4 regions of the Streptomyces sp. Inha503 genome follow, and region 1 is predicted to be linked to each of the others. Evidence: riboswitches for the same ligand, from Rfam matches in the RefSeq annotation. Region 1 holds a riboswitch; each other region holds the start of a gene.
The links. Region 1 has a riboswitch for cyclic di-AMP ahead of ACJX2R_RS23485 (NlpC/P60 family protein). Riboswitches for the same ligand answer to the same signal wherever they lie in the genome.
Positions count from the first base shown of each region.

Region 2: another riboswitch for cyclic di-AMP. It lies ahead of ACJX2R_RS22705 (transglycosylase family protein); the one in region 1 lies ahead of ACJX2R_RS23485 (NlpC/P60 family protein).
Region 3: another riboswitch for cyclic di-AMP. It lies ahead of ACJX2R_RS36810 (M23 family metallopeptidase); the one in region 1 lies ahead of ACJX2R_RS23485 (NlpC/P60 family protein).
Region 4: another riboswitch for cyclic di-AMP. It lies ahead of ACJX2R_RS28690 (M23 family metallopeptidase); the one in region 1 lies ahead of ACJX2R_RS23485 (NlpC/P60 family protein).

Region 1 is NZ_CP178360.1:5,712,099-5,716,215, reverse strand. It holds gene ACJX2R_RS23490 (L,D-transpeptidase) at 1-488, shown strand, start outside; gene ACJX2R_RS23485 (NlpC/P60 family protein) at 629-1,792, opposite strand; cyclic di-AMP (ydaO/yuaA leader) riboswitch at 1,800-1,986, opposite strand; gene pcrA (DNA helicase PcrA) at 2,144-4,117, shown strand, end outside.
Region 2 is NZ_CP178360.1:5,533,386-5,537,502, forward strand. It holds gene eno (phosphopyruvate hydratase) at 1-766, opposite strand, end outside; gene ACJX2R_RS22705 (transglycosylase family protein) at 1,007-1,696, opposite strand; cyclic di-AMP (ydaO/yuaA leader) riboswitch at 1,703-1,870, opposite strand; gene ACJX2R_RS22710 (transglycosylase family protein) at 2,126-3,124, opposite strand; gene ACJX2R_RS22715 (cytochrome P450 family protein) at 3,310-4,117, opposite strand, start outside.
Region 3 is NZ_CP178360.1:8,665,714-8,669,830, reverse strand. It holds gene ACJX2R_RS36815 (GntR family transcriptional regulator) at 176-931, opposite strand; gene ACJX2R_RS36810 (M23 family metallopeptidase) at 1,183-1,977, opposite strand; cyclic di-AMP (ydaO/yuaA leader) riboswitch at 1,992-2,156, opposite strand; gene ACJX2R_RS36805 (M16 family metallopeptidase) at 2,442-3,824, opposite strand; gene ACJX2R_RS36800 (M16 family metallopeptidase) at 3,845-4,117, opposite strand, start outside.
Region 4 is NZ_CP178360.1:6,842,050-6,846,166, forward strand. It holds gene ACJX2R_RS28685 (PP2C family protein-serine/threonine phosphatase) at 271-1,620, shown strand; cyclic di-AMP (ydaO/yuaA leader) riboswitch at 2,003-2,173, shown strand; gene ACJX2R_RS28690 (M23 family metallopeptidase) at 2,185-3,429, shown strand; gene ACJX2R_RS28695 (aldo/keto reductase) at 3,577-4,117, shown strand, end outside.

The sequences.
Region 1 (4,117 bases):
AGATCGGCCACGGCATCAGCCCGACGATCGGCTACGCGGGCCCGATCACCTCGGGCGTGATGAGCCTCATCAGCGCCCAGAAGGCCGCCGGGCACAATCCGAACGCGGCGAAGAAGTGCCCCACCAACAGGGGCCGTATCGCCTGCGTGGACCTCACCCGCCAGCTGAGCTGGGTCCAGGACGGCTCCCGGCTGGTCTACGGACCGGTGCCGGTGCGGTCAGGGCGGGACGGCTTCGAGACCCGCACCGGGCTGAAGAGGGTCTACTGGCGGAACATCAACCACTGGTCGACGCTCTACAAGGTCGCCATGCCGTACAGCCAGTTCTTCGACGGCGGCCAGGCGTTTCACTCGATCGCCGGCAGCGTATGGTCCCCGCCCGGCTCCCATGGCTGCGTCAACATGCGTAAGGGCGACGCCAAGAAGTACTGGAGCCTGCTGAAGAACGGCGATGACGTGTACGTCTACGGGCGCAAGCCCGGCACCTGAGCCACTGATGGCGTCCAGGGGCGCTGACGGCGCCGAGAGCCACTGACGGCGCCGTCAGGCGCTGACGGCGCCGCTGAGCTGATGGCGATGCCGCTGCCCGGGGTCCGGCCCCGGCAGCGGCATCGTCGCGATCAGGGGCCCTACGAGGGCCGCACGCTTCCGTAGATCGGCATCTCCGTGATCGGCGCCTTCTTCACCACATCGCCCGGCTTCGGCGCGTGGATCATCATCCCGTCGCCGATGTAGAGGCCGACATGGCTGATGTCGTCGTAGAAGAAGACGAGATCGCCCGGGTGGAGTTGGGACGTCGAGACGCGCGTACCGGCCTTCACCTGGTCCCAGGTGGTGCGCGGCAGCGAGATCCCGGCGGACTTCCAGGCCGCCTGCGTCAGCCCGGAGCAGTCGAAGGAGCTGGGCCCGGTGGCGCCCCAGACGTACGGCTTGCCGAGCTGCGCCTTGGCGAAGGCGATGGCCTGGGCCGCCTTGGAGCTGTTGGCCGGGGCAGAGGGCGTGGAGGGCGACGTCGAACCGGAGCCACCCGCGTTCTGCTCCTGCTGCTTCTCGCGCGCGGCGGCCTCCTGCCGCTGCTTCTCGGCCAGCTCGGCGGCCTTACGGCGGGCCTCTTCCGCCTTCTTCTTCTCGATCGCCGCCAGCCGCGCCTTCTCCTTGGCGGTCAGATTCGCCAGCAGCCGCCGGGCCTCGGTCAGCTTGTCCTGGACGGTCTTCTTCTGGACCTTCAGCTGCTTCTGGGACGCGGTCAGCGAGGCGAGGCTCTCGCTGGCCTTACCGCGCTCCTTGGCGGTCTTCACCCGCTGCTTCTGGAAGTCGTCGACGGCCTGCTTCTGCCGGCCGGTCATCCGGTCGATCAGATGCGACTGGTCGAAGACGTCCTGCGGGTCGTTGGAGAACAGCAGGGTGGCGGCGGAGCGGGCCATTCCGCCGTCGCGGTACTGGGCGGCGGCGTAGGTGCCGAGCATGCGCCGCGCCTCGTTGAGCTTCTCGGTGCGCTTGGCGACGGAGTCCAGCAGCTTGTCGACCTTGGCCCGCTGCTGGTCGGTGCGTTCCTTGGCGGCGTTGTAGCGCTGGGTGGCGGTCTCCGCCTGGTGGTAGAGGGTGTCGACCTTCTCCTTCACCTTCTCGATCGACTGGGCGGCCGGCTTGGGATCGGCGGGCGCGGCGTTGGCCGACTGGGAGAGGAGGGTGACGGATGCGAGGGCGGCAGTGGTGAACCCGACGGCCGTACGGCGGCTGTGACCCGTGAGCGGGCCGGGTATTCGGCTCCGCGGCTTGCGGTGCGACGCCAAGGGAGGCGACTCCTTCCGTGGACCGCCTACCGGGTTAGCTGTCGGGTTCGGGCGGTACGGAAGGTTGCCCTACGGCCGGGTCCGGGCGGCACCGTGTGTGCCGTACCGTTTCGGGCCGATTCACCCCGGTCTTGCGTTGTTGGGTCCCCGGCTCCGGACGCCTCACGGCGCACCGGACTCGGCGGAGGCGCCCGTGCCGACGTGGTTCGCCGACGGATCTTCCGGGCCGCCTGACGCAGGACGGTAGCCAACACGTGGGGCTCCTGTGAAGACTGGTGGCCGTTTTGCCCGAAACCGTTTCGTGATGTTCGGACGTCGGCTGTCAGTGGGGCGGCCTAGACTCGGGGAGCGATGAGCAGCCTCTTTGACGACAGCTTCCTGGCGGACCTCGGGCCATCTCCGGACGAGGAGCGGCCACCGCCGCCCGAGGATTCGGCGCACCCTGGCCACGGTGGCGCCGAGGACGTCCCGCATCACCTCTTCAGCGGCGATTTCGACGCGCCCGTGCCCCGGGAGGCCCACTACCGGGACGGCGCGGCCCGGCCCGCCGTGGACCCGTCCGCCCTGCTCGAGGGGTTGAACGAGCAGCAGAGGGCCGCCGTGGAGCACACCGGCTCGCCGCTGCTGATCGTCGCGGGCGCCGGCTCCGGCAAGACCCGGGTGCTCACCCATCGCATCGCCTATCTGCTCGGCGCCCGCGGTACCCACCCCGGCCAGATCCTCGCCATCACCTTCACCAACAAGGCGGCGGGCGAGATGAAGGAGCGCGTCGAGGAGCTCGTCGGCCCGCGGGCCAACGCCATGTGGGTGTCCACCTTCCACAGCGCCTGCGTCCGCATCCTGCGCCGGGAGTCGAAGAAGCTGGGCTTCACCTCGTCGTTCTCGATCTATGACGCGGCCGACTCCAAGCGGCTGATGGCGCTGGTCTGCCGGGATCTGGACCTCGACCCCAAGCGGTTCCCGCCGAAGTCCTTCAGCGCCAAGATCTCCAACCTCAAGAACGAGCTGATCGACGAGGAGACCTTCACCGGGCAGGCCTCGGACGGATTCGAGAAGTCGCTGGCCGAGGCGTATGTGATGTACCAGGCGCGGCTTCGCGAGGCCAACGCGCTGGACTTCGACGACATCATCATGACCACGGTCAATCTGCTCCAGGCGTTCCCGGACGTCGCCGAGCACTACCGCCGCCGCTTCCGGCACGTCCTGGTGGACGAGTACCAGGACACCAACCACGCGCAGTACACACTCGTGCGCGAGCTGGTGGGCACCGACACCGAGGAGACCACGGCCGCCGAGCTGTGCGTGGTGGGCGACGCCGACCAGTCGATCTACGCCTTCCGGGGCGCCACGATCCGTAACATCCTCCAGTTCGAGGAGGACTACCCCACCGCGCGGACGATCCTCCTCGAGCAGAACTACCGCTCGACCCAGACCATCCTGAGCGCTGCCAACGCGGTCATCGAGCGCAATGAGAACCGCCGCCCGAAGAACCTGTGGACGGACGCCGGCGCCGGGGCCGAGATCACCGGCTATGTGGCCGACACCGAGCACGACGAGGCCCAGTTCGTCGCCGACGAGATCGACCGGCTGACGGACGCGGGCGACGCCAAGGCCGGGGACGTGGCGGTCTTCTACCGCACCAACGCCCAGTCCCGTGTCTTCGAAGAGGTCTTCATCCGCGTCGGGCTGCCGTACAAGGTCGTCGGCGGGGTGCGCTTCTACGAGCGCAAGGAGGTCCGGGACGTCCTCGCGTATCTGCGGGTGCTGGCCAACCCCGAGGACTCCGTCCCGCTCCGCCGGATCCTGAACGTGCCCAAGCGCGGCATCGGCGAGCGCGCGGAGGCCATGATCGACGCGCTGTCGCTGCGCGAGAAGATCACCTTCCCGCAGGCGCTGCGCCGGGTCGACGAGGCGTACGGCATGGCGGCCCGCTCGGCCAACGCCGTCAAGCGGTTCAACACGCTCATGGAGGAGCTGCACACCATCGTGGAGTCCGGGGCGGGCCCGGCCACCGTCCTGGAGGCGGTGCTGGAGCGCACCGGCTATCTGGCCGAGCTCCAGGCGTCCACCGATCCGCAGGACGAGACCCGGATCGAGAACCTCCAGGAGCTCGCCGCCGTGGCCCTGGAGTTCGAGCAGGACCGCGGCGAGGAGAACCCCGGCACCCTCGCGGACTTCCTGGAGCAGGTCGCGCTCGTCGCCGACTCCGACCAGATCCCCGACGAGGACACCGAGGGCTCCGGCGTGATCACGCTGATGACCCTGCACACGGCGAAGGGGCTGGAGTTCCCGGTCGTCTTCCTCAGCGGCATGGAGGACGGCGTC
Region 2 (4,117 bases), 180 kb from region 1:
ACTGGTACGTGCCGTCCTTGTAGAACTCGGAGGCGGCGACGTCCAGCGCGAGCGCGATGTCCTGGCCCGGCTGGTAGCCGGCCTTCTTGACCGCCTCGAGGATCAGGTCGAGGGCCTCGCGGTTGGAGCCGAGGTTCGGCGCGAAGCCGCCCTCGTCGCCGAGGCCGGTGGACAGGCCGCGCTCCTTCAGCACGGACTTCAGGGTGTGGTACACCTCGGCGCCCCAGCGCAGGGCCTCGGAGAAGGACTCCGCGCCCACGGGGGCGATCATGAACTCCTGGATGTCCACATTGGAGTCGGCGTGCGACCCGCCGTTGAGGATGTTCATCATCGGCACCGGCAGCAGATGGGCGTTCGGGCCGCCGAGGTAACGGAAGAGGGGGAGGTCGGACGCCTCGGAGGCGGCGTGCGCGACGGCGAGGGAGACACCCAGGATCGCGTTGGCACCGAGCGAGGACTTGTCCGGAGTGGCGTCCAGGTCGAACATCGCCTGGTCGATCAGCCGCTGCTCGGTGGCGTCATAGCCGACCAGCTCGGGGCCGATCTGCTCGATCACGGCGAGGACGGCCTTCTCCACGCCCTTGCCGTTGTAGCGGTTCTTGTCGCCGTCACGGAGCTCGAGGGCCTCGAAGGCGCCGGTGGAGGCGCCGGACGGCACGGCGGCACGGCCGGTGCTGCCGTCGTCGAGGCCAACCTCGACCTCGACCGTTGGGTTGCCTCGCGAGTCGAGGATCTCGCGAGCTACGACGACGTCGATGGACGGCACGAGGTTCTCCTTCGTATGGGTCTGCGGTAGCAGCACGAGCCTAACGGGCCGGGAGGGCTGCGCCCCGCGTTCGCCCGCCCCACGAGACAGGGGCGTGACACAAAAAGCCAGATTCTGGATCAGAAATCCTGATTTCGCACGCATTGGGAAAGCCCCGGCGGGGCGCGCCATAGGGGCGGCACGCCCGGCCGGGGCTCGTTCTCGGGGGCCGGCCACCGTGACCGTGGCCTTGGCCGTGGCTCAGCGGAGGTGCAGCTGCTGGCCCGGGAAGATCAGGTCGGCCTGCTCCACGATGTCCTTGTTCAGCTCGAAGAGCTTCTTCCAGCCGCCCTTGACGTCGTGGGCCTTGGCGATCTTGCCGAGGGTGTCGCCGGACTTGACCTTGTACTCGCCGTCACCCTTCTTGATCGGGCCACGGGTCTGGTGCCGCGCGGCGCGCTCCGGCGCGGCGTGCGGCTGCGCCTTCGGCTGGGCCTTCGGCTGTGCGGCCGGGGCCGACTCGGTGGTCGCCGAGGACTGGCCCTGCGAGCCGGAGGGCGTGGACGGGGCGGACGGGCTGCCGCCGGAGGTCAGACCCTTGCCGCAGACCGGCCAGGCGCCCTTGCCCTGGCTGCCCAGGACCTTCTCGGCGATCTGGATCTGCTGGGCCTTGCTGGCCTTGTCCGCGGTGGGGGCGTAGGCCGTGCCGCCGTAGGCGGCCCAGGTGGAGCTCGAGAACTGCAAGCCGCCGAAGTAGCCGTTGCCGGTGTTGATGGACCAGTTGCCACCGGACTCGCACTGCGCGACCTGGTCCCACTGCGAGGTGGTGGCCGCGGAGGCGGAGGTCGCCCCGATGAGCGGTGCCGCCACGGCGGCACCGGCGAGACCGGTGAGCGCGGCGATACGGGTGGCCTTGGAGGGGCGGCGGTGCTTCCCGTTGGACTTGAGCATTTTGGTTCGTTTCCTCACCGACGCCTACGAGGTGAGCTGTCGGGTTCGGACGTGAGTTGCCCGGCCGGTCGCGATGGTCGCTCCCGGCTTCACCCCTAGCCGACGAGCCCGTATCCACAGGCCACTCGGCACCTACCTTGGGTCCCCCGCTCCTGCCTTCGGCGCTGACGCGTCGGTTTCCCCCCGACCGCCGGCAGGATTCGGCGTGACGATCGACGGTGCCCGCGGTGGCGAGCGGAAAGACGTTAAACACACCTTCCAAGAACGTTCAAACACCCCAAGGGCAGCGATTGGGGCCGTAATTGATCTCACCCGGCCCACATCGGCGCAGGTGGGGCCGGGTGAGGAGGGATCGGACACGAGGTGCGCCCCGGAAAATGTGACGAGATGTATGTCTCACCGGGTCCAGATCGGGCAATTCCCCCCGAATCACTGCTCCCTGATGGTGAGGTCAAGTCGCTGACCAGGAATGATCAGATCGGGGTCGACCCCGATGAGGTCCTCGTTGGTTTCGTAGAGCCCTTCCCAACCGCGGGCCACATTCTGGTGCTCGGCGATCCCTGACAGGTTGTCACCGGGGCGAACAGTGTAATCGTCGTCCGTGGCCCCCTCGTCCCGGTCCGAGGCGCCGCGCGAGGCATGGCGCCCGGAGGGCCGTGCGCTCCCCGCGTCGCCGTCGTCGGCCCGCTCCCCGGCGTCCGGGGAGCCGCGGTGGCGGCCGGAGGGGTCCGCCGAGGGGGTCTTGGAGCCGTCCGACGCCGAGGGACCGTCCGAGCGCGAGGGGCCGTCCGAGTCCGGGTCGTCCGCCGCCGGGTCGTCCGAAGCGGAGCCGTCGAGGCCGTCGGGGGACTTCGAGGTGTGGGGCGCCTCCGGCTCCTCGGCCGACCCGGAGGCGTCCGGCGCGTCCGGCTTGTCGGCGCTGTCCGACGTCCCCGAACGGTCCGCGTCCGAGGAGGAGCCGTCCCGTCCCCGGTCCCCCTGGCCGTCCCCGCCGCGGCCCGTCCCCGGGTCCGGGGTGGCCGTGCTGCCGGGGTCCACATCGGGGGCGCCGCCGCCGTCGGTGAGCCCGGCGCCCAGCGCACAGCTCGGCCAGGCGTCGGGGCCGCGGTCGCCGAGGATCGCCTCGGCGACGGATATCTGCTGGGAGCGGCTGGCGAGGTCGGGGCGCGGGGCGTACTCCGTGCCGCCGTACTTCTTCCACATGTCGAGGGTCAGCTGGAGCCCGCCGTAGAAGCCGTTGCCCTCGTTGGCGCTCCACATACCGCCGCTCTCGCACTCGGCGACGTGATCCCATGTGGCGGTCTGGGCGGCCTGTGCGCCGGTCGCCCCGAAGAGGGGCATGGCGAGGCCCGCCCCCGTCACCCCCGCCGCGACGATGATGGCCGGAGCCTGGCGGGGGCGACGGTGTCGACCATTACCGGAACGCATGCGATTGACCTCTCCTATGGCGCTATGGCCCTGAGGCGACAAGGTTTGCCGGTGAACATAGCGAGGGCACTCGATCATCACAAGGCGATGTATCCGAGGTCACGCCGAGGTCACACGGCTGATCATTCGTCACGTATGTCCGCCCGTAGGGGCCTTGGAGGTCTCGGCCGCCCGTTTCGCGGGGCTCAGCCGTCCGCGGAATTCCAGGTCACCGGGAGCGTGCGCAGCCCGCGCATGATGAGCCCGCCACGCCACCGCAGATCGTCCGGATCCTCCGCGAGCCGCAGCCCGGGCAGCCGTCGCAGCAGGGTGGCGATCGCGGTCTGGGCCTCCAGCCGGGCCAGCGGGGCACCCAGACAGTAATGGATGCCGTGGCCGTAGCCGAGGTGCTGGTTGTCCCGGCGGGTGAGATCGAGGACGTCCGGCTCCGCGAACCGCTCGGGGTCCCGGTCGGCCGCGGCGAGCACCACCAGCACCGGCTCCCCCTCGGCGATGCGCTGCCCGGCGAGGGTGACCGGCTCGGTGGCGAACCGCCAGGTGGCGATCTCCACGGGTCCGTCGTAGCGGAGCAGTTCCTCGACCCCGGCGGCGAGCAGCCGCTCGTCCCCTTCTTCCAGGGCCCGCTGCATGAGGGCGCGCTGCTCCGGATGGCGCAGCAGCGCGTAGACGCCGTTGCCGATGAGATTGACGGTCGTCTCGAAGCCGGCGAAGAGAAGGATGAAGGCCATGGCCGCGGCCTCGTTCTCGGTGAGGTGCTCACCGTGGTCACTGGCCCGGATCAGCCCCGAGATCAGATCCTCCCCGTCCTCTTCTTCCCCGCGCTCCGCGAGCTCCAGGCGCTTGCGGTGGATCAGCTCGCCCAGATACGCCCGGATCCTCTTCACGGCGCGGGCCACTCCGCCGCGCGGGCCGCCGCCGTGCCGGATCATCGCGCCGGCCCAGTCCCGGAAGTCGTCCTGGTCCTCGCGCGGCACCCCGAGCAGATCGCAGATG
Region 3 (4,117 bases), 3.0 Mb from region 1:
CTGGAATTCCGGGGTGACTCCCGGGTGATTTCAGGGATTCGGCACGGCGGGGCCGCGGTGGCCTTAATAGCCACCGCGGCCCCGCCGTTTTTCTGTTTCCGCACAGAGAATTCCCAAGGAGCCCAAGATGCGCAAGGAACGCAAGGAGCCCAAGGAGTTGTATACGGGAGCTCTGTTAATTCCGGCCGCTCGCCGTGTTGACGGAATGTTTCGAAGTCCTCACCGGAATCGGGCGGCGCAGCCGGTATTCCGACAGCGCGCGCTCGGTGTGCACCGTGGCGAGCGCCCGCGCGCGGTCGGCGTCGCCGCGCGCCACCGCGTCCACCAGCGCGCCGTGCTCCGCCCAGGACTCCACGGCCCGCCCGGCCGGGTCGGGGCGCGCGGCGCCCTCGGGGGGCACGGGCCGCGGCCCGGGAGCGGCCGCGTACACCCACGCGGTCTTACGGCGCAGCTGGACGAGGAGCGCGGCCAGGCTCGGGCTGCCGGACGCCTGGGCGAGCGTCTCGTGGAACCAGTCGCCCAGCGGCCGCAGTTCGCCGAGCTGACCGCCCCGGGCCCGTTCCCGGCCGAGCCGGACCAGTCCGCGCAGCACCTTCAGATGGGCCTCGGTGCGGCGCTGTGCGGCCCGCGCGGCGCCCAGCGGCTCCAGCAGCGCGCGGATGTCCAGCAGATCGGCCGCCTCGCGCTCGGAGGGCTGGGCGACACAGGCGCCCGCGTGCCGCCGGGTCGTCACGAAGCCCTCGGACTCCAGGGTGCGCAGGGCCTCGCGGACCGGCACCCGGGAGACGCCGTAGCGCCGGGCGAGCAGTTCCTCGGTGAGGCGGCTGCCGGGCTGATACGCGCCGGAGACGATGTCGTCGCGAATCGCCGCGCAGACCGCGTGTGCCGAAATCCGGCGACCGCCCTGGACCGCGTTCGTATCCCCGCTCACTTACGGTCCCGCATTGTCGAACCTCCGCCTTAACGCCCGCGAAACGCGGCCATGGAATGCGCGTTGAACGACTCTATTCCACGCGGCCGCCATTTCCGATGGCTGGAAGCATTTCATGGCTATTTTTTGGTCAGGCGGGCGGTGGCACGCCGAAGGCCCCGTCCGGCGGACGGGGCCTTCTGGAAGTCTCGCGGGGTCTCGGGATCCCGGGATCGGGGACCGCGCGGCGTTCGCGTCGGACGCGCTGCGGGTCAGACGTTGACGCCGTGGTTGCGCAGGTACGACAGCGGGTCCATGTCCGAGCCGTAGTCCGGGCTGGTGCGGGCCTCGAAGTGCAGATGCGGTCCGGTGACGTTGCCGGTGGCGCCCGACAGGCCGATCTGCTGGCCGGGGGTGACCTTCTGGCCGACCGAGACGCTGATCGACGACAGGTGGCCGTACTGGGTGTACGTGCCGTCGTTCATCTTGATGACGACGTTGTTGCCGTAGGAGCCGCCCCAGCCCGCCTCGACGATCTCGCCCATGCCCACGGAGTGCACCGCGGTGCCGGTGGAGGCGTGGAAGTCGATGCCGGTGTGGCTGCCGGAGGACCACAGCCCGCTGGACGCCTGGTAGCCGGTGGAGACGTAGGAGCCGCTGATGGGCGACACGAAGGTGTTGAGGCGCTTGCGCTCGGCCTCGCGCGCCGCGCGCTCCTTGGCCTCGCGCTCGGCCTTGGCCTTCTTCGCCGCGGCCTCCGCCTTTCTGGCGGCCTCCTGGCGGGCGATCGCCTCTGCCTTGGCCTTGGCGGCGGCCTGCTCGGCGGCGCTCTCCTGGGACTGCGCCTGGGCCTCGATGTGGTCCGCGATCCCGTCACCGATCACGATCGCCTGGGTCAGACCGGTCTGCTGGGGATCGGGGCCCCCGTCGGCCGCGAACGCCTGACCGGTGATCCCGGCGACCACACCCGAGGCGACGGTCGTGATGCCCACGACGTTCGCGCTCGTGCGGATGTTGACCTTGGTGGTGCGGCGGTGCTTCCCGGTGGCAGTGCGGGTGGACGCCATACTGAGGCGCACTCCTTTCCTTCCTTCTCGCCTACCGGGTTAGCTGACGGGTTCGGAGCAGGAAGGTCTCCTACGGACCCCTCCCCCGGCCGGGGAAGGCGCCCGATTCACCCCTGGGGACGTGTTGGGTCCCCGGCTCCCCTGGCTTGCGCCGTACGGGGACTCGGCGATGACTGTCCGGTGCCGCGGGTGCGGCGGGTCGCTGGCGAACAGCCGGACTGACGCTAAACGGGCCCGCTTTCGATCACCAAACGGTTCCGGTTTTTTGTTGCTCTCCCCACAAACCAAACAAGCAGTCAATCCCATAAATCGGGCATGTCGGAAGGACCCCGGCGCCCTTACGGGGCCGGGGCCCTTCCGCTGTCGGCTCATGGACCGGACGCCCGCCGGAACCGTCTGGCGGACCGTCAGCGAGCCGCCCGGACCGGCGATTCCGCGCACGGATCCGGCCAACTCTCCTCGGCTCAGTTGGAGATGACCCGCACTTCACCGATGCCCAGCGCGCGGACCGGCTCCTCGATCGCCGAGGCGTCCCCGACCAGCACCGTGACCAGCCGGTCCGCCGGGAAGGCGCTCACCACCGCGGCGGTGGCCTCCACCGTGCCGGTCTCCGCCAGACGGGCGTACAGCTGCGCCTGGAAGTCGTCCGGAAGATGCTGCTCGACCTGGTCGGCCAGGGTGTTCGCGACGGACGCCGCCGTCTCGTACTTCAGCGGGGCGACGCCCACCAGGTTCTGCACCGCGACATCGCGCTCGTCGTCGGTCAGCCCCTCCTCCTTCAGCGTGCGCAGCACCTTCCAGAGGTCGTCCAGCGCGGGGCCGGTGACCTCGGTGGCCACCGAGCCGCTGATCGCCAGCATCGAGGCGCCCGAGGAGCCGCCCGCGGGCGACGGGGGCCCGGAGCGCAGCACCTGGCCGAAGGCGCGCACCCCGTAGGTGTAGCCCTTCTCCTCGCGCAGCACGCGGTCGAGGCGGGAGGTGAGGGTGCCGCCCAGGCAGTACGTGCCGAGCACCTGCGCGGGCCAGACCCGGTCGTGACGGTCGGCGCCCACCCGCCCGATGAGCAGCTGGGTCTGCACCGCGCCCGGCCGGTCGACGATCACCACACGGCCGGTGTCGTCCGCGACGATCGGGGGAGCCGTGCGCGGCGCGCCCGCCCCGCCCGTCCAGGCGCCGAGGGTGTCGGCGAGCGCCCGGTCCAGGTCGACGCCGCCGAGGTCGCCCACGACGACGGCGGTGGCGGTGGAGGGGCGGAGATGTGCCTCGTAGAAGGCCCGCACGGCCGCGGCGTCGATGCCCTCGATGGTCTCCTGGGTGCCCTGGCGCGGCCGGGACATCCGCGACTCGGCCGGGAAGAGCTCCGCCGAGAGGGCCATGGAGGCGCGGCGGGCCGGGTTGGCCAGCTCATGGGGGATCTCGTCCAGCCGGTTGCGCACCAGCCGCTCGACCTCGCCGTCCGGGAAGGCGGGGGCGCGCAGCGCGTCGGCCAGCAGGCCGAGCGCCTTGGGCAGCCGGGAGGCCGGGACCTCCAGGGAGACGCGGACGCCGGCGTGGTCGGCGTGGGCGTCCAGCGTGGCACCGCAGCGCTCGAGCTCGGCGGCGAACTCCTCGGCGTCGTGCTTGTCGGTGCCCTCCGACAGGGCGCGCGCCATGATCGTGGCGACGCCTTCGAGCCCGGCCGGCTCGGCGTCCAGCGGCGCCTCCAGGTTGATCTCGACGGCGACGACCTGCTGGCCGGGGCGGTGGCAGCGCAGCACGGTGAGGCCATTGGGCAGCTCACCGCGCTCGGGGGCGGGGAACGCCCACGGCCTGGGGGCGCCGCCCTTGGGCTGCGGGTGGAAGGTCATGGTCGCGGTGACGGCGTCGCTCACTGGGCCGCCTCCCCTTCTGCGTCGGTCTCGGCGGCTTCGGCGGTGTCTGCTGCGTCGTCGGCGCCCTGGACGGGCTCGTAGACCAGCACGGCGCGGTTGTCGGGGCGCAGCCGCGCCGCGGCCACGGCCCGCACCTCCTCGGGGCTGATGTCGAGCACCCGCTCCACGGCGGTCAGCGCCAGCTGCGGGTCGCCGAAGAGCACCGCGTAACGGCAGAGCTCGTCGGCCCGACCGCCGACCGTGGCCAGCCGGTCCAGCCACTCGCGCTC
Region 4 (4,117 bases), 1.1 Mb from region 1:
TGACGTACGCGGAGTCTCCTGGCGCGGGCCCTCTGGTGTACGCGGGCCTTCTGACGTACGCGGTATCTGACGCTTCCCATCCCCACCCGCCCAGCACCCGCTTGGCCGACACCGGCTCGCCTGGCGGCCCGTCAGCCGGAAGCCTGGTGACGACGGTGACGCCGTGACGACGGTGCCGCCGTGCCGCTGTGACGGCGGCAGGGACGCGGACCAGGGAAGCGAGAGAAGCCGGTGCGGGTGCGAGGGAGCAGGGCTCGTACGGGCGCCCGTATGGAGGGCCGCAGGGAGGGGCGTACGGAGGGCCGCACGGAGCGGCGTACGGCCTGGCCCCGGCTGAGCCGCCCGCTCGCCCGCCGCCCCACCACCCGCCTCCGTACGCTCATCGACACCGGCGCCGCGGCCGGTGCCGCCGCTGACGCGTCCGCTGGGTCCGCCGGGGGGCCGGCTCCGGCCGAGGAGAGCGGTAAGGAGCCTCCGGGCCGCCGTATTGCCCGCTGGGTCCCCGCCGTCCTCGTCCTCGGCGGCATCGCCTTCGACCTGGCCGCCCCGCCCGGCTACACCGCCTCGCCCTTCTTCGCCGCCGCCCCCTTGGTCGCCGCGGCGCTCTTACCGCTGCGTCAGACGCTCTGCACGGCCGTCGTCGCCGTCCTCACCACCTGTCTGCTGGCGGAGTTGCACGGGGTGCGGGACCCGACCCAGGCGGCCACCGAGATCATCACGGTGGCGACCGTGACCGTGCTGGCGCTGGTGATCAACCGCGTCGTACGCCGCAGCTACCACCGGCTCGCCTCGGCGCGCGGTGTCGCGGAGGCGGCCCAGCGCGCCGTCCTGCCCGCGCCGCCCGCCCGGCTCGCCGGGCTGGAGATCGCCGCGCGTTACGTACCGGCGGAGAAGTACGCGGCGATCGGCGGTGACCTGTACGCGGTCCAGGACACCCCGCACGGTGTACGGCTGACCGTCGGGGACGTTCGCGGCAAGGGGCTGGGGGCCGTGGAGGTCGTGGCGATCCTCCTGGGCTGCTTCCGGGAGGCGGCGGAGCAGGAGACGACCCTGGAGGCGCTCGTGGGCCGCCTGGAGCGGGCGCTCCAACGCGAGGGCGCCCGGCGGGCCGACCTGGAGGTGGTCGAGGGGTTCACGACGGTCGTGGTGGCCGAAATTCCGCGCGGCGACTCCACCCTGCGGCTGATCAACCGCGGCCATCCGCCGCCGCTGCTCCTGGAGGAGGGCGGCGCGGTGCGCGCCCTGGAGCCGGAGGCGTCGGCGCTGCCGGTGGGGATGGGGGAGCTGGCGGGTTGGCCGGACCGGGTGATGGAGCTGGCGTTCGCGGAGGGCGAGACGCTGCTGCTGTTCACGGACGGGGTGACGGAGGCCCGGGACCGCCATGGCGAGTTCTACGACCCGGAGGAGCGGCTGCGCGGCCGCCGCTTCGACGGTCCGCAGGAGCTGCTGGACGCCTTGGTGGCCGATGTCGAGCGCCATACGGGTGGCGGAACGCCGGACGACATGGCGCTGCTGGCGGTCCGTCGGACCCCGGCCCGCGGGAACGGGCGGGACAGCGGTCGGGACAACGGGCGGGACGACGGTGGAGGGAACGACAGGGCGAACCCCACGCCGTCGTAGCCGACCGACCGACCACCCAACCAATCAACGGCACCGCACCGTGTCGCACCGCACCGCACCGCACCGCATCGCGCCGCACCGCATCGCACCGCATCGCGCCGCATCGCACCGCACCGCGCCGCATCGCACCGCACCGCGCCACGTCGCGCCGCACACTGTGCGTAACCGACTGAGACCCCTCCGCATAACAATTGATGCACGATCGTATGCGGTTTTACCAACTCTTGCCCAGCACGTCGGCTCGCCCCCATCTGTCCCTTCTTGAGCGCTAAGTTCATGCCAAAGGTGCGCGGATTCCTCGGAACAGCTTGGAATCACATCGCGCTCTCTATTAACGTTCGATAACGCAGCGCGGTCGTCACAACCGTCGCAAGGGCGGCACCGTGCGCCGTCGCCGAATCCCGTACGCACAGCGGCAGTACCGCACCACCAGCAGCACCAAGGGAACCGGGGAACCAACAACCTTGGGGTGAATCGGGTCGAACCTGACCCGTAGGAGACCTTCCTGCTCCGAACCCGTCAGCTAACCCGGTAGGCGAGAGGGAAGGAAAGGAGTGCGCCTCCGTGGCGTCCAACAGGTCTGTCCTGGACGAGGCTCCGTATCGCACACGTGGAGGCGGTTTGGGGACCGCCACCGCCTACGGCCCCGGCTTCGACGCCGGCGGCGGGATGAGCCCAGGGGACGGCCGATTCGCCCCCGACGACCCTTACGCGTTCGCCCCCGACGACCGCTACGCGGACGCCCGCTATGCGGATGAGGGCGCCTCCGAGGGCCCGGGTGCCGGATTCGAGGCAGAGACCTGGGAGGAGTGGAACCCCACCGAGGAGTCCATCGCCCCCGTACGCGGCCGGCACCGCGTTGCCAAACAGCGAGGCGGAACCATGGCGCGCAGCGGCGCCGTCCTCGGGGTCGGCGTGATCGCGGCGGTCGGTGCGGGCGGTATGGCCAGCGCCAAGGACCGTCCCGCGCTCCCCATATCCATGCCGGACCTCGGCCATGTCGCCGATGAGGTCAAGGCCAGCCTGCCCGACGCCAAGGATCTGCCGGGCATCGGCTCCTGGGCGTCGGACGACAGCAGCGACGCGCAGACCGCCGCCGCCCCGCTCTCCCAGGCCGGTCTGACCAGCGAGGACGAGCAGCGCGGCACCACCGACGCCGGCGAGGCGCTTCGCGCCCGCATCCTCCAGCAGGCCGAGAACCAGCAGAACGCGGCGGACGAGGACAGCCGCACCGCCGCGGCGCAGGCCGCCGCCAAGGAGGCCAGGGCCGCCGCGGACAAGGCCGCCGACCAGGCCGCGGAGGCGGCCGCCAAGCGGAAGGCCAAGGCCGAGGCGGAGAAGAAGGCCGCCGAGCAGCGGGCGAAGGAGGCGGCCGAGAAGAAGGCCGCGGCCGAGCGTCAAGCCAGGCTCGCCGCCGCGTACACCCTCCCCGTCGGGTCGTACACCCTGACCGCCAGCTTCGGCCAGGCGGGCGACATGTGGTCGGCCGACCACACCGGCCAGGACTTCGCCGCCCCGACCGGCACCCCGGTCAAGGCGGTGCACGGCGGCACCATCACCCAGGCGGGCTGGGCCGGTTCGTACGGCTACCGCATCGTGCTGACCCTGAGCGATGGCACCGAGCTCTGGTTCTGCCACCTGTCGTCGATGGTGGTCACCTCCGGGAAGGTGTCGACGGGCGACGTCATCGCCCGCGTCGGCGCCACCGGCAATGTGACCGGCCCGCACCTCCACCTCGAGGTCCGGCCGGGCGGCGGCTCGCCGATCGACCCGATGCCCTGGCTGCGCCAGCACGGGCTGAACCCCTGATACCCCGGCGGCCCTGGCGCTCTCTCCCCCCTTGACGCCAGGGCCGCCGGTTTACGTCTCAACCGGCCTTTACGTCCCGACGAGGCCGACCGTGACGAACGCACGTCGGCCGGAACAACCCCGTCCAGCCAACCGTTGTAAAGGTGTATGGCTGACAACACACAGAAGATCGGTGACCTGTCCGTCTTCCCGCTCTCCCTCGGCGGGAACGTCTTCGGCTGGACCGCGAACGAGGCCGAGTCCTTCCGGGTGCTCGACGCCTATGTGGCGGCGGGCGGCAACTTCATCGACACCGCAGATGTCTACTCCGCCTGGGTACCGGGCAATGAGGGCGGCGAGTCCGAGACCATCCTCGGCAACTGGTTCGCCTCCCGTGGCAACCGCTCCGACGTCGTCCTCGCCACCAAGGTGGGCGGCGGCTCCCCGGAGCCACGCGGGCTGACCTCGTCCGCCATCAAATCGGGCGTAGAGGAATCCCTCCAGCGGCTGCGCACCGACTACATCGACCTCTACTACACCCACTACGACGACCCGTCGGTGCCGGTGGAGGAGATCATCACCACCCTGGACGAGCTGGTCAGGGAGGGCAAGGTCCGCGAGATCGCCGCGTCCAACGTCGGCGCGGACCGCCTGGAGGCCCAGCTCACCTTCTCCACCCGGGAGAACCTGGCCCGCTACGTCGCCCTCC